Regions from separate parts of the Pseudophaeobacter sp. TrK17 genome, predicted to be linked through region 1. Evidence: riboswitches for the same ligand, from Rfam matches in the RefSeq annotation. Region 1 holds a riboswitch; the other holds the start of a gene.
The links. A riboswitch is a leader RNA that binds a small molecule or an ion and turns the genes downstream of it on or off. The one in region 1 is predicted to bind glycine.
Positions count from the first base shown of each region.

Region 2: another riboswitch for glycine. It lies ahead of JZI28_RS22120 (D-amino acid dehydrogenase); the one in region 1 lies ahead of gcvH (glycine cleavage system protein GcvH).

Region 1 is NZ_CP071700.1:697,723-705,688, forward strand. It holds gene JZI28_RS03270 (IclR family transcriptional regulator) at 1-293, opposite strand, end outside; gene JZI28_RS03275 (Rieske 2Fe-2S domain-containing protein) at 459-1,775, shown strand; gene JZI28_RS03280 (glutamine synthetase family protein) at 1,856-3,325, shown strand; glycine riboswitch at 3,536-3,618, shown strand; gene gcvH (glycine cleavage system protein GcvH) at 3,778-4,137, shown strand; gene gcvP (aminomethyl-transferring glycine dehydrogenase) at 4,314-7,181, shown strand; gene JZI28_RS03295 (amidohydrolase) at 7,381-7,966, shown strand, end outside.
Region 2 is NZ_CP071702.1:101,716-109,681, forward strand. It holds gene JZI28_RS22120 (D-amino acid dehydrogenase) at 1-1,222, opposite strand, end outside; glycine riboswitch at 1,323-1,408, opposite strand; gene JZI28_RS22125 (MarR family winged helix-turn-helix transcriptional regulator) at 1,458-1,946, opposite strand; gene JZI28_RS22130 (M20 family metallopeptidase) at 2,093-3,283, shown strand; gene JZI28_RS22135 (TRAP transporter substrate-binding protein) at 3,312-4,349, shown strand; gene JZI28_RS22140 (TRAP transporter small permease) at 4,417-4,917, shown strand; gene JZI28_RS22145 (TRAP transporter large permease) at 4,914-6,206, shown strand; partial or broken gene JZI28_RS22150 (glutathione S-transferase C-terminal domain-containing protein) at 6,533-7,057, opposite strand; gene JZI28_RS22155 (NYN domain-containing protein) at 7,229-7,966, shown strand, end outside.

The DNA.
Region 1 (7,966 bases):
GCGTGTTGGTTCAGGGTGGGTTGAATTCGGCGACCAAACTGATTGGCCTGCAAAAAGCCGCCGGCCAGGGCCAGAACCCTGGGGGTAAGGGACAGCATGCGGCCCTGTTGGCGCAGATACCCCGCCTGTACCAGCGTCAGCGCGCCGCGCCGCGCTGTGGCGCGATCCTGGTTGGTGCGCCGGGCGATCTCTGCCAGGGTCATGCTGGGCGTGGCCGCATCAAACACGGCCAGAACGGCCAGGCCTTTGGAAAAACTGGAAGAAATATTTCGGTCTTGTACTGGTTTGGTCATGTAACCTGTCGCTTGTCAAAAATGATTATTGGCTGTGACCTTGACAATGGTCGGAACACACAACAAAAATTGGTCGTATGTAAAAACATAAGTACGTTTAACGAACTTTGTCAAGGGCGCGAAAGCGCCATCCACAGTGCGCAACGCCAAAGGATAGAGCCAGCCATGATCAGCCAGGAATTGAACGATAGCCTCACCCGTGTTGGCAAAGGCAGCGATGCCGGGGAGGTTTTGCGGCGCTACTGGCAACCGGCGGCTTTGGTGGATGAGCTGGAAGGTGTCCGCCCCGTGGTGCCGGTGCGGCTGCTCGGGGAGGATCTGGTGCTGTTTCGCGACAGTGAGGGCGAGCTGGGCCTGATCGGGCGCCACTGTCCACATCGCGGCGCCGATATGTGCTTTGGCCGCCTGGAGGACAACGGGTTGCGCTGCCCGTTCCATGGCTGGCATTTCAACCGCGCTGGTCAATGTGTCGAACAACCCGGCGAACCGGCGGGCAGCCGGATGCATGAGAAGATCCAAAGCACCGCCTACCCGGTGGTTGAAAAGAACGGCATCATCTGGGCCTATATGGGGCCGGGCACGCCGCCGGACTTTCCCGCACTGGACTGTTTCCGCGCGCCCTCCAGCCATGTCTTTGCCTTCAAGGGGTTGTGGGACTGCAACTGGCTGCAGGCGATGGAGGTGGGGATTGACCCGGCGCATGCGTCATTCCTGCACCGGTTCCTGCAGGACGAAGACCCGGCAGAGGCCTATGGCAAGCAGTTCCGCGACACCGCTGGCAATACCGAAATCCCGATGACCAAGCTGCTGCGCGATTTCCCCCGCCCTGAAATCACCGCCGAAGAGGCGGATCATGGGCTCAAGATCACCGCCCTGCGCGATCTGGGCGATGGGCGCACTCATGTGCGTATCACCAACCAGATCTTCCCGGAGGCGATCTGCATCCCGATGTCGCGCGAGATGACTATTACCCAGTGGCATGTGCCGATCGACGACAAATCCTGCTATTGGTATTCCATGTTTACCAGTTTTGACCAACCGGTGAACAAGACGCTGATGCGCGAACAGCGTCTCAAGGAACACCGCCTGCCGGACTATGCGCCGCTGAAAGGTCGCCATAACAACTACGGCTTTGATCCGGAGGAGCAGCAGCGCGAGACCTATACCGGCATGGGGCTGGATATCAATGTGCATGACCAATGGGCGGTTGAAAGCATGGGCGCCATTCAGGACCGCACGCAGGAACACTTGGGCAAGACCGATGTTGGCATCATCCGCTACCGTCGCCAGTTGCGCGCTGCAATTGCTGCGGTAAAAGAGGGGCGCGATGAGGATCTGCCGATGTATGGCGGGCTGGACCTTGCCACCGTTTTCGGGCCAGTTTCCAATGACTCGATTGCGCCGGATGGCGATTGGGAACGTGCCGCACAGGAAGCTGATCTTCAGCGTCGCGGCGCCTGTTCCTGGGATGCCAAGGTCTAGACGACCAATCAGTGCAGGGTGATAGACGGACCACGGGGGCAGCCAGGGGGCTGGTGCCGCAATAAAAGGTGAAATGTGCAATGGCTGAAGATCTGGCGACAGGGCTTGCAACGGGGCGCTTGGCACGGATGGGGCTGCTTGCCCCGCAGGCGCTGGCGCTGGCAGAGGATGTCCTGGCCAAGGCCCGGGCGGAAAACATTGAAACCCTGCGGGTGCTGTTTGTCGACCAGCACGGTATCCTGCGCGGCAAGACCCTGGTTGCGGAGGCCTTTGAGGGGGTGTTTCGCTCTGGGCTGAACATGCCCTCGACCCTGCTGCTCAAGGATACGTCACACCGCACGGCCTTTGCGGTCTGGGAGGCCGAGCAGGGCGATGGTGGCGTCTTTGTGCCAATGCGCGGCGCCGGGGATGTGCTGTTGGTGCCGCGTCCGGAAACCTTTCGAGTGCTGCCCTGGTCGCCGCATTCCGCCTGGATTCTGTGCGACCCGGTGCAGACCGATGGCAGCCCTATCAGCTTTTCCTCAGCCCAGGTGCTGCGCCGGGCCGCTGCCGATCTGGATGCGCAGGGGCTGGAGGCGATTTTTGGTCTGGAGGTGGAGTTTCAGATCTTTGAACGGCTGGATGCGGCGCTGGACCACAGCCAAAGCACCATGCCGGGCGCACCGGTGGCAACCCGCAATCTGACCCAGGGCCATCAGTTCCTGACCGAAAGCCGCTACAGCGACTGTGAGGCGGTGTTGGATGACATCCGTCGCAATGCGCAGGCGCTGGGGCTACAGGTGCGATCGGTCGAGATCGAGATGGGGCCGAGCCAGTTTGAATTCACCTTTGCGCCGCTGCCGGCGCTAGAGCAGGCCGATGCCATGGTGATGTTCCGTACCATGGTCAAAGAGCTTTGTGCCCGCGCCGGGTTGCACGCCAGTTTTATGGCAAAGCCGCGTCTGGACAACGCCATGGCCAATGGCTGGCACCTGCATCAATCGCTGCTGGAGCGCTGCTCTGGGCGTAATCTGTTTGAGCCGGGTGCGGATGGCAGTCTGACTGCGCAGGCCTCGGGCTGGATTGCGGGTTTGTTGACCCATGCGGCGGCCTCCTCCCTGATGATCGCGCCAACGGTGAACAGTTATAAACGCTACCAGCCCTATCAACTGGCGCCGGATCGCATCCAGTGGGGGCAGGACAATCGCGGCGCCATGCTGCGCGCCCTGATGCAGCCGGGAGACGCCGCCTCAAGGATTGAAAACCGCGCCCCTGACAGCTCGGCCAATCCCTATTTTGCCATTGCCGCACAGATCCTGGCGGGCGCTGCCGGGATGGCGGCGGGCCTGCAGGCCCCGGCGCCGACCAGCTCCCCCTATGATGCCGGCGCCGCGCGGCTGCCGCGCTCGCTGGGGCAGGCGCTGGACAGCTTTGCCAGCTCCGATCTGTTTGCCGACACATTGGGGCCCGAGTTTGTCAGCTACCTGGCACAGTTGAAACGGTTTGAATGGGAACGCTACCTCAACACCGTCAGCGAGTGGGAGCAGGCGGAGTATTTCAACCTGTTCTGAAGCGCCTTTTACGGCGCTCAAGATAGTTATGAGTAAAAGCGACAAGCTGGGGCGTATTTGCGTCTTGAACGCGCCCCGGCGCGCTGGTACTTGTGGCCTTGTGTATATGGGAGAACCGTCGCGGCGCTGTTGGGCTTTTGGGCCCCTGCGTAAGCCCGGTGCCGAAGGAGCAACCGCCCCGGAAACTCTCAGGCAGCAGGGACCTTATGCACGAAAGACTCTGGAGAGAGCGCGGGGAGAGCCCGCGCCGCCGAAGGGATAACGATCTCAGGCAAGCGGACAGAGGGGGCATCGAACCGGGCGGGCAGGGTGCGCGCGCGGGGATGCCGGAGAGACTTGACCAGATCCCACTGATCAAGCCGGCCCGAATATCCGGCTCCCTTTGGGGGCGGGAAGGCCAGATCAAACCACCGGGCAAGGTGCTCCGGGGCAAGCATAACGGGATGAGAGCGATGAAATTTACCGAAGAACACGAATGGCTGGACGTGGACGGCGATATTGTGACCGTGGGCATCACCGCCCATGCTGCCGAGCAGCTGGGGGATGTGGTCTTTATTGAACTGCCCGAGGTTGGCGACGAATTTGCCAAAGACGATGAAATCGTGGTGATTGAATCGGTGAAGGCCGCCTCTGACATCCTGTCGCCGCTGGACGGCGAAGTGGTCGAGGTCAATCAGGCCCTGACCGAGACCCCCGGCAAGGTGAATGACGATCCACAGGGCGATGCCTGGTTCTTCAAGCTCAAGGTCGAAGACCTGTCGCCGATGGACGACTACATGGAAGAAGCCGCCTACAAGACCTTCATCGGATAAGATCTACAGCCCGTCGCACCCCTGGTTCGGCGGGTTTTGCTTAGCAGCTGCAGATTGGCTTGATCGCCTGGATCAGGCAGACGGGTTTGCCCGAACGCATTTCCTGTGTCCGCGATCTGCTGTCGCGCCCTGCACCGAACCGCTTTGACCCGCCCTGAACAGACAGGACCTATGTGATGCCTTTCACTCCCACCGACTATCTTCCCTATGATTTTGCCAACCGTCGCCACATTGGCCCCTCTCCCGAAGAGATGCAGGCCATGCTGGACGTTATCGGTGCCGAGAGCCTGGAGGCGCTGATCGACGACACGGTTCCGGCCTCAATCCGGCAGGCTGCAGCACTGGAGTTTGGCCGCCCGCTGTCCGAGCGCGAGCTGCTGTTTCACATGCGCGAAGTGGCGGATAAGAACCAGGTGCTGACCTCACTGATCGGGCAGGGCTACCATGGCACGGTGACGCCCCCGGCGATCCAGCGCAATATTCTGGAAAACCCCGCCTGGTACACCGCCTATACGCCCTATCAGCCCGAAATTTCCCAGGGCCGGCTTGAGGCCTTGCTGAACTTTCAGACGATGATTTCCGACCTCACCGGTTTGGAAGTCGCCAATGCGTCATTGCTGGATGAAGGCACTGCGGCGGCCGAGGCGATGACCATGGCGCAGCGGCTGGCCAAATCCAAGGCAAAGGCGTTTTTTGTTGATCGGGACTGCCACCCGCAGACCATTGCCGTGGTGCAGACCCGGGCACAGCCACTGGATATCGAAGTGATTGTCGGAAACCCGGACAAGATGCAGGCCGATCAGGTCTTTGGCGCCCTGTTCCAGTATCCTGGCACCTACGGCCATGTGCGTGACTTTACCCCGCAGATGGAGGCGCTGCACGCCGCCCGTGCGATTGGCGTGGTGGCGGCAGACCCACTGGCGCTGACCCTGCTGAAAGAGCCGGGCGCCATGGGGGTGGATATTGCTGTTGGCTCGACCCAGCGCTTTGGCGTGCCAATGGGCGCAGGCGGGCCACATGCGGCCTATATGGCCACCCGCGACGCCTATAAACGGGCGATGCCGGGGCGTATTGTCGGGGTGTCGATCGATGCCCAGGGCAACCAGGCTTACCGGCTGTCGCTGCAAACCCGCGAGCAGCATATCCGCCGCGAAAAAGCCACCTCCAACGTCTGTACCGCGCAGGCGCTGTTGGCGGTGATGGCTTCGATGTATGCGGTGTTCCACGGTCCCAAAGGGCTCAAGGCGATTGCCCAGCGGATCCACCGCAAGACCGTGCGTTTGGCGCGTGGGCTGGAAGAGGCGGGCTTTAAGGTCGATCCCAAAGGCTTCTTTGACACCATCACTGTTGATGTGGGGCCGCTGCAGGCGGCGGTGATGAAATCGGCCCTCGACGAGGGCATTAACCTGCGTCGCGTCGGTGAGACCCGCGTTGGCATCACCCTGGATGAGACCACCCGGCGGGACACCACCGAGGCGGTCTGGCGCGCTTTTGGCATCACCCGTGCGGATGACGAATTGGCGCCGGAATACCGTGTACCAGCGGATATGCACCGCGAATCCGACTATCTCACCCATCCGATTTTCCACATGAACCGGGCCGAGACCGAGATGATGCGCTATATGCGCCGTCTTGCGGATCGTGATCTGGCGCTGGATCGCGCCATGATTCCGCTGGGCTCCTGCACCATGAAACTGAACGCCGCCGCCGAGATGATGCCGCTCAGCTGGCCCGAGTTCGCCCATATCCACCCCTTTGCCCCCGCCGCGCAGCAGGCAGGGTACGCTGAGATGGTAACGGATCTGTCGGACAAGCTGTGTCAGATCACTGGCTATGATGCGATCTCGATGCAGCCCAATTCCGGCGCGCAGGGCGAATATGCGGGTCTGTTGACCATTGCTGCCTATCACCGCGCCCAGGGGCAGGGGCATCGCAATATCTGTCTGATCCCGATGTCGGCCCATGGCACCAACCCGGCTTCGGCCCAGATGGTGGGCTGGAAGGTCGTGGTGGTGAAATCGGCGGAGAATGGCGATATTGATCTGGATGATTTCCGCGCCAAGGCGGAAAAGCACTCCGATAATCTGGCGGGCTGCATGATCACCTACCCCTCGACCCATGGGGTGTTTGAGGAAACCGTGCATGAGGTCTGCCAGATCACCCATGATCACGGCGGTCAGGTCTATATTGATGGCGCCAATATGAATGCCATGGTGGGGATCAGCCGTCCCGGCGACCTGGGCGGCGATGTCAGCCATTTGAACCTGCACAAGACCTTTGCCATTCCCCATGGTGGCGGTGGTCCCGGCATGGGCCCAATTGGCGTCAAATCCCATCTGAGCCCGCATCTGCCGGGACACCCGGAGCAGGGACACCCAGAACGGGGCGGCGCAGATGCGGGGCCGGTCTCAGCAGCGCCCTACGGGTCTGCCTCGATCCTGACGATCTCATGGGCCTATTGCCTGATGATGGGCGGCGCTGGGCTGACCCAGGCGACCAAGGTGGCCATTCTGAACGCCAACTACATCGCCAAGCGGCTGGAGGGGGCCTATGGGGTGCTGTACAAGGGGCCAACGGGCCGTGTCGCCCATGAATGCATCCTGGATACGCGTCCCTTTGACCTGAGCGCGGGGGTGACGGTGGATGATGTGGCCAAACGGCTGATGGACAGCGGCTTTCATGCCCCCACCATGAGCTGGCCTGTGGCCGGCACCCTGATGGTGGAACCCACCGAGTCAGAGACCAAGGCGGAGCTGGATCGGTTTGTCGATGCCATGCTGTCGGTCCGGGCCGAAGTGCAGGCCATCGAAGACGGCAAAATCGATGCGCAGAACAACCCGCTGAAACATGCGCCGCACACTATGGAGGATCTGGTGAAAGAGTGGGATCGCCCCTATAGCCGCGAACAGGGTTGTTTCCCCCCTGGCGCCTTCCGGGTCGACAAATACTGGCCGCCGGTCAACCGCGTTGACAATGCTTACGGCGACCGCAACCTGATCTGTACCTGTCCCCCGCTGGAAGACTACGCTGAAGCGGCGGAGTAGGCCAAACCGCCAGCGCATGTAAATCAGGCAGGTATATCAGACGGGCCCTTCGGGGCCCGTTTTGTGTCTGCAGCTGCGCCACGGTTGAGAGGGTACAGGGGCATTCTCCTCTTTGTAGGCACCTTCCCGCGACGTCAGCCTTGTTTGGAATCAGCACCGCCCCAATCCTGCCGCCCAAAGGGACGGGGAGATGTGTGCGATGAAATGGCTGCGGCGCGTGCTCAAAGGATTGTTGCTGTTGGGGCTGCTGGCGGCGGGGCTGATCTGGTATCTCCTGCGCCCCGAGCGCGTCGCATCCCAGTTGATCCTGACCGGAGGGGAGATCCTTCCCATGGCCACAGCGGCCGAGGTGCCCGGTCCCGAGGCGATTTTGGTAGAGGATGGCGTGATCACTGCAGTTGGCACCTTGGCACAGCTGCAAGAAAGTGGCGCGCCGGTGCATGATTTAGCGGGCAAGGTGCTGACGCCGGGGTTGATCGAACCCCATACCCACCCGATTGCCACGGCGCTTTTGGGGGCGGTGGTGGATGTCAGCGGCTTTACCCACAGCAGTCGCGCCGAGGTGATGCAAACCCTGGCGCAGGCAGCAGATGGTCGGGCGCTGACCCCTTGGCTGGTGGCCTATGGCTGGGATCCGGTGGCCATCGCTGATCTCACAGCGCCAACCCTGGCAGAGCTGGACGCCATTGCGCCGGACCGCCCTCTGGTGGTGATCACCCAGATGCTGCATGAGGTCTTTGCCAATACCGCTGCCATGCAAGCCGCTGGTATTGATTTGGTTTCAC
Region 2 (7,966 bases), on a different replicon from region 1:
TGACTGTATTGGACGCGGCGACGGTCTCGGCCACCATCTCCGCGGTGACGGCGGACAGGGTCCAACCCAAGTGGCCATGTCCGGTGTTGTAGAACACACGGTCACGCGCGCCCTGCCCTACCCTGGGCATCATATTCGGCATCATCGGGCGCAGGCCCGCCCACGGGATCGCGTGCTCGGTGCTCACATCGGGAAAAAACCGTTCGCACCACTTCACCAGTGGGCGAATGCGGTCATCGCGGATGTCCATGTTATATCCATTGAACTCCGCCGTGCCCGCGATCCTGAAACGATCTTTACCTAAGCGGCTGGTGACCACCTTGGCTTCATCGTCCAGCAAGCTGATCCATGGTGCGGCGCTCTGGCTTTCTTCGTCATCAAGCCGCACGGTGATCGAGTATCCCTTGACCGGATAAACGTTCACCCGGTCGCCGACCTGCGCCGCGATGGCGCGGCTTTCTACGCCCGCACAGACAACAATGCCGTCAAAGGTCTCGGTCTGGCTTTCGTTGTTCCGGCTCCAGGTGAGGCGCACCTCTTTCTTGTCCACGGCAAGCGCCTCGACATCAGTCCCGAACCGCAGCACCGCGCCACCCTTCTCGATGGATTTGGCGAGGCCCGTTGTGTAGCGGTGAATGTCGCCGGTAAAGTCGCTTTCGGTGTAATAGCCGCCGTAAAACTCTCCACTGAGCGCGGGTTCGATCTGCCGAACTTCTTCGGGGGCAACCGCGCGGCGGTCCAGCCCGCCCTCGGCCAACAGCGTGTTGACCTCGGTCGCGTGATCGAATTCCGATTTGTCGGTATAAATGTGCAAGATACCACGGTTCTCGCAGTCAAACTCGAATCCGTGGCGCTCGGCTTTGTCGCGCAACAGGCCACGTGCAGCAATGGCCATGCGGGTCGTCTCGACCGTGTTGGCGCGGTATTGCGGGATCGAGGCCACGAACTCGGCCATCCAGCTGTACTTGTGCCAACTGGGCTTTGGGTTAACCAGCAGCGGTGCCCCGCGGCTCAGCATCCATTTCATGCCCTTAAAGACTGTCGACCAGCGGGTCCAGGTCTCGGCATTCGATGCCGAGAGCTGGCCTCCGTTGGCGAAAGACGTTTGCATCGCCGCATAGCGGTTACGATCAAACAAGGTGACGTCATAGCCCCGGTCCATCAGGCTGGACGCAGTTGTAACGCCGGTGATCCCGGCGCCGATTACAGCAATTCTGGTCATGGTATCCTCCCGCGACCCAGGTTTCGTCCTGCCGGATGGCAGGTCCAATCCCCTCTGTCGCAGGTCACGGGCTTTGTCCCGAAACGCACTTCAGATCGCCGCGCTGATCACAGTCCTTTTGCCTGAGAGGTTCCGGGGGGTTGCTCCTTCGGCGCCGACTGGGTCGGCCTCTCCTGTGACAGCTTGGTAGGCTGAAATACCACTAGATCGCAGGTATTCTCATGTCAAGACTATTTTAGCGTGAGCCTTTATTGGTCTCTTGAGTCAACGCGGATTGATAGTCTTCCGAGGTCACCCATGCGCCCAGACGTGCGAGAATCTCATTGAAAGCCCGCAACTCTTGTGCGGACAGTGGATCCGTCAGGATTACCTCTAATCGATCTGACAAGCGTCGGGCTACTTGCCGAACCTTTTTCCCCTTCGACGTTGTAGAGAGCAGGAATACGCGTGCGTCTTCGGTAGAGTTTTCGCGCTCAATCAATCCAGAAGCGATCAAATTTTGAATGATGCGTGAGGTCAAACTTCTATCAAAACCCGTTATTTTTGAGATTTTCGCGAATGTAGTGCCGGGTGTGTCGTCAATCAGTCGCAAGACACGCAGATCGCGAATTCGACATCCCGTCTCGCTCAGGAAAATCTCATCATTAGCTTGGATCGCCTCCTGCGCAACGATGTTCAGCCGGTAAGTCAGGCGTTCATTTTTGAATGTCTTGTCGCTCTGCACGATTCACTGCCCCTGTCTTTGATACCGGAAAGGTATCATCTCTTACCCTGCTTTCCACACAAAATAGTCTTAACAAGAAACTATCTTGCATGACAAGTATCGCCGTGCAACATTCTTATCTTGCGACTAACCGGAGGTCTAAGAAGATGTTCACCACCTGGTACGAGACACAAAGCAGAACATCGCAGAACTGGTTGCAGACCCTGCACCGCCATCCAGAGACCGGCTTCGAAGTCGCGCGTACAGCTGCCTTTGTAGCTGATCGTTTGAGCGAATTAGGTTACACGGTTGTGACGGGCATCGCCGGTACCGGGGTCGTTGGTACACTGCATGGTCAGGACGCGTCACCAGAGTCACCCGGTCGCTGTATTGCATTCCGCGCTGAGCTTGACGGGCTGCCGATGCAGGAAAAGGCCAAGGTAGACTACGCCTCCGAAGACCCCAGCCGATTTCATGGCTGTGGGCATGACGGACACATGGTCACCGCGCTGACGGCCGCCGCCTACCTCGCAGAGCATCGGCAATTCGACGGGACGGTCCGCTTCATCTTTCAGCCTGCCGAGGAACTCTTGACCGGTGCCCGCGCCATGATCGCTGACGGCCTCTTCGATCGTTTCCCCTGCGATGAAATCTACGCGCTTCACAATTCACCTGACTTGCCTGCCGGTCAGGTAGGCATTCCTACTACGGCAGCTCTGTCTTCGGCGGACAATATCGACGTTACGATCCGTGCCAACGGAGCGCATGGATCCATGCCACACACCGGCGAAGATGCGATCCTCGCAGCGGCACAACTGATCACATCCGTCCAGCAGGCCACGACCCGTCTGGTGGATGCGCGGGAAGCAGGCGTGATCTCCTTTGGTCTGTTTCAAGGCGGCACTGCGCGGAACATTCTACCAGAGGCTGTCCGGCTGGAAGGCACGATGCGCACGACGTCCTCAACGGTGCGTGACCGCCTCGCCGATCTGCTTCAGGACGCTGTACGCGCGACCGAGCTGCTGTTTGGCGTTCTCATTGAGATCGACGTCGAAAAGGTGGCACCCGTCACGTTGAACGACCCCACATGCGTATCCGCTGCCGTCTCATCCGCAACTCGCGTTGTGGGGGTGGAGCGTGTCGTCGAAAACGCACGCAACTTGATGGCCTCCGAGGATTTCTCCGAACTCTCGTCGATCGTCCCCGGAGCGTATTTCTTCATCGGCCAAGGCGGCTACGCCCCGCACCACCCCGAATTCGTCTTTGACCCGGACATCATCCCGGTCGGAGCCGCTATCTTTGCCGATCTGGCAAAGCTCCGCACGAGCAAGACGCTCAACTCTCACAAACTGACCTGAATCAGATATCATCCTAGGGAGGATCCAGATGATCAACTTCACCACAAAAATGCTCAAGGGCGCGGTCGCCGCAACAGCCCTCGTGTCCGCCACGGCTCAGATCGCCAGTGCCGAGGTTCTGACCATGTCGTCCTGGGTGCCGCCGACCCATTTCGTCCACACCGATTTCCTGGTGCCTTTCACCGAGAAAGTGGCCGAAGTCACCGAAGGCCGTGTGACCGTTACAATCCTGCCCGCTCCGCTGGCCAGCCCGCCCCAGCACTGGGAACTCGCCCGCAACGGTGTCGCGGACATCACCTGGGGCAACTTCACATATGAGCCCGAGCGCTTTGTGTCGATGTGGTTTGCCGAATTCCCCAATGCAGGCACCAATGCCGAGGCTCAAAGCCGTGCCCTTTGGCAAACCTACGAGACTTACCTTGCCGACAACGCAGCCTTTGACGGTGTCAAAATGCTTGGCGTCGGCATGTTCGGTGGTGGTCAACTGCATCATGGGTCCGAGACTGTGACCTCGCCTGAGGACGTGGCCAACGTAAAGTTCCGCATGGGTGGGCCGATTCAGGAAAAACTGCTGACGTCGCTTGGTGCGGTTCCTGTCGCAGCACCGGCGACGAAGGCCTATGAAATGCTGGAAAGCGGTGTCATCGACGGCTCCCTGCACACCATGGAATCCGTGGTGAACTTCCGCCTCGAGGACAGCCTGAAGCACCACACGATTTTCCCGAACGGTTTCTACGACGCGACCTTCTTTGTCATCATGAATGGCGCCAAGTGGGACGGCCTTTCAGACGAAGACAAGGCCGCCATCGAAGGCATCATCGGTGAAGAGCTTTCGGCGGCATGGGGCAAAAACTTCGACCTGCAGAACCCTGCCGCAACCGAGAAACTGGGCGCAGCTGGTCATGACATCGTGGAGGCCTCGCCGGAGCTGATCGCTGCGGTGGATACGATCTACGACACAATGGTCGCCGACTGGGTGGAAGCCGCGAAAGCCGCCGGTGTCGCGGATCCGCAGGCGATGCTGACGTTCTACAACGACACCTACAAGTCGCTCGCTGGCGAATGAGCCGAGTGTGAAGCACTAGCGGAGGCCGGGAAAACGGCCTCCGATTTTTTAGGGAGGAGACAAGATCATGCAGTCCATGGCATGGAAAATTCGCCGGGGGGTCGAAACGGTCATGGCACTGTTCCTTCTGGCAATGGTCGCACTGACCTTCGCCGACGTGATCGGACGCCGCATTGTGGGCAAGCCGATCTACGGGGCAAACGACATCACCGAGCACCTGATGGCGCTGGTCGTATTTGCCGGGCTGCCTTTGGTAACAGCCGCTGGTGCGCATCTCACCATCGACCTTCTCGACAAGCTTGTAAGCAAGCCCTGGATGGCGTGGTGGCGCGTGCTGATCTCGATACTTGTGACCGTGGTACTTGCTGTCATCGCATGGCTCTTCGTGAAGCACGGTTTGAACGCCTCCCGCATTTTCGAAGTGAGCCAGGCTTTGCGCGTTCCCCGGGGGCCACTTTATTTCTTCATGGCCGCAAGCTGCGCCCTGTCCGCCTTGGCCGCACTGGCCGTCGCATTCACCGGCCCGATGGTCGACCCCGAAGACACCCATGAGGAGGAAGCGCTATGATTGTCGGCTCCATCGCTATGATTTCGGCCATACTTTTGGCCTTCCTGCGGGTTCCACTCGCCTTTTCTCTTCTGGCGGTTTCGGTCGCGGGGATCGGTTTTGCAATCAACTGGAATATCGCGTTTCAACTCCTTCCACTGACGATCTCGGACGCAGTCTTGTCATATGACCTCGCCGTGGTGCCCATGTTCATCCTGATGGGCAACGTGATCTCAAAAACCGGGATCGCGCACGACCTCTTCCGTGCCGCCTATGCCTTCGTTGGCCATGTGCGTGGCGGGCTGTCGCTGTCGACGATGGTCGCCTGTTCCGGCTTTTCCGCTGTCTGCGGGTCCAGTTATGCCACGGCCGCAACCATGGCCAAGGTCGCCTACCCCAGCATGAAAAAGTACAACTATTCGGACGAACTCGCGGCAGGCACGATCGCTGCAGGCGGTACATTGGGAATTCTGATCCCGCCATCGATCATCATGGTGGTCTACGGCATCCTGACCCAGACAAATATCGGAGATCTGTTCATTGCTGGGGTCATTCCCGGGCTCCTCGGCCTTGCGCTTTACATGATTGCCATTCGCGTGGTCGCCGCGCGCAATCCCGAACATGCACCGCAAGGCGAACTGACGGCTTGGCCGGACCGGCTGAAGGCACTGTCGGGCATCTGGCCATTCGTCCTGCTATTCGGCCTGATCATCGGAGGCCTCTACGCCAAACTGTTCACACCAACCGAAGCAGCTGGCATGGGTGCAGGCCTGGCCATCCTGATCGCAACCTTTCACGGGCGTCTGACCTGGAAAGTGCTGCGGACGGTTATCATCGACACGGCCTACACATCGGTATCGCTCTACACGGTCCTCTTCGGCGCGTTGATGCTCTCCAAGCTTCTGACCCTGTCCGGACTTGCGGCAGGTGTTCTTGCCCTGGTGCAATCTACAGGTCTCGAAGGCTATGCGCTGATTTTCGCGATCATGCTGGTGTTCCTGGTTCTGGGCTGCGTGATGGACTCCATGGCGATCATCCTGATCTTTGTGCCGCTCTTCGCGCCGATCGTCGTGTCGCAGGGGTTCGACCTGGTTTGGTTCGGAATCATCGTGATCGTGGTCACTGAAATCGCGCTCGTCACACCGCCGGTCGGCATGAACGTGTTTGTCTTGAAGGCTGTGCTGCCTGATGTACCGGTCGTTCGCATCTTCAAGGGGCTCGTTCCGTTCATCGCGGTCGATGTCGTGCGGTTGGCGCTGCTGGTGGCGTTTCCTGCAATCACTCTTTGGCTGGGTACAACGGTTGGTTAGCGGGACACGCAAGTCAGGCGGCAGATGAACCCGATTCATTCCCTGCCGCCTGTACGCTTTGTTTCCAACACCTTTGAAGCACCCGTCGTCGTCTCGAAACACATTCTACTTGAAGGCACATCATGGTTTCTAAAGAGCCAAAGCTACCGAATGCCGATGAAGGGCTAGCTCAGACCAAAGTTGACGAAAAGTCGACCTTACTTGCCCGAGTTTGCAAGAGGTTCTGGCGTTACACAGAAAAGACCAGACAGATGGCCATAAAACCATTCAAAGGAATCTTATGAATGGTGGGGCGATCGCTCAAATTCGAACTCTTGTTGACGCCCTCACCCAAGAAGCGTCGCAATATGCGCCGGCGCTTTTGACACCACGCCCAAAGGATTGAGAGCCTTGATCGAGTAATAACCGTGCAGAATGCGGTCCATGTCCACGGTTTCACGTACGCCAGGGATCTGTGCAATAAGCGCGAGATAGGCCCAGAGACGCGGGTAATCCCGGATTTCGCGGCGGTTGGTCTTGAAGAGACCGTGATAGACTGCATCGAACCGGATGAGTGTTACAAAGGCCCGGATGTCCGTCTCCGTCAGCGTGTCGCCGAATAGGAAGTCACCGGTCAGCAACTCCTCGAGTTCGTCCAGCATCGCGAAGATGCCATCCATCGCTTCGTCATAGGCCGCCTGCGTCGTTGCAAATCCGGCCTTGTAGACCCCGTTGTTGAGCAGGTTGTAGAGACGCGGGTTGAGTGCATCGATCTCTGCCGCGTACGCTTTGGGATACAGGCGGATCTCGGAAGGCACGAGGTGCTCGAAAGCTGTGTCCAGCATGCGCAGGATATCCGCGCTTTCGTTGTTGGGGTCGACTCCGGCTGAGTGCAGAATAGGGCGTTAAGGCAGTTTTGTGATTTTGTTGGCTATTCCTGTAGGGTTGTTCCCTGCAGGAATCTGATTTCGTCAAACCAATTATGGGCATAGACATTACTTGAAAGTGTCTGCGAGATGGCACTTTAGATTTTGAGGATTGTGATGACGAACGAACAGAGCCAGTCACTCGCGCTATTGATCGATGGTGACAACGCGTCCCCCAAGATTGTTGAAGGGCTGCTTGAAGAAATAGCGAACTACGGCGCTGCGAGCGTGAAGCGAATCTATGGTGATTGGACCAAACCGAACCTCAATGGTTGGAAGGACTGTTTGCTTGAGCACTCTATTCAGCCCGTTCAGCAGTTTGCCTACACCACCGGCAAGAATGCAACTGACGGAGCAATGATCATTGATGCGATGGACCTCCTCTACACCCGTCGGTTTTCAGGATTTTGCATCGTCTCCAGCGACAGCGACTTCGCTCGCCTGGCCACCCGTATCCGAGAACAGGGTGTAACGGTTTATGGTTTTGGCGAACGTAAAACACCTCGGCCGTTCATTACCGCTTGCGATAAGTTTGTCTATTTTGACATCCTGAACACGCCAGAAATCGAACAACACGAGGATGGCGAGAATCTTGACAGGGGAAGTCTCTCCGCGCTCAAAACACCTGCTGCAAAGGTCGATCAGAAGAAAGCCGTGCTTGATGCAGCCACACTCGACATGCTTGTCAAAGCTATTGATGCAACTATCGAAGACGACGGGAAGGCAAATCTTGCAAGGGTTGGTGCACATCTCGCCAAACAAGCTCCCGACTTCGATGCGCGCAACTTCGGATTTCGGCGGCTGACTGATTTGGTGGACGCCTCAGGTGTTGCTGAAGTCGAGCGTGTCGGGGAA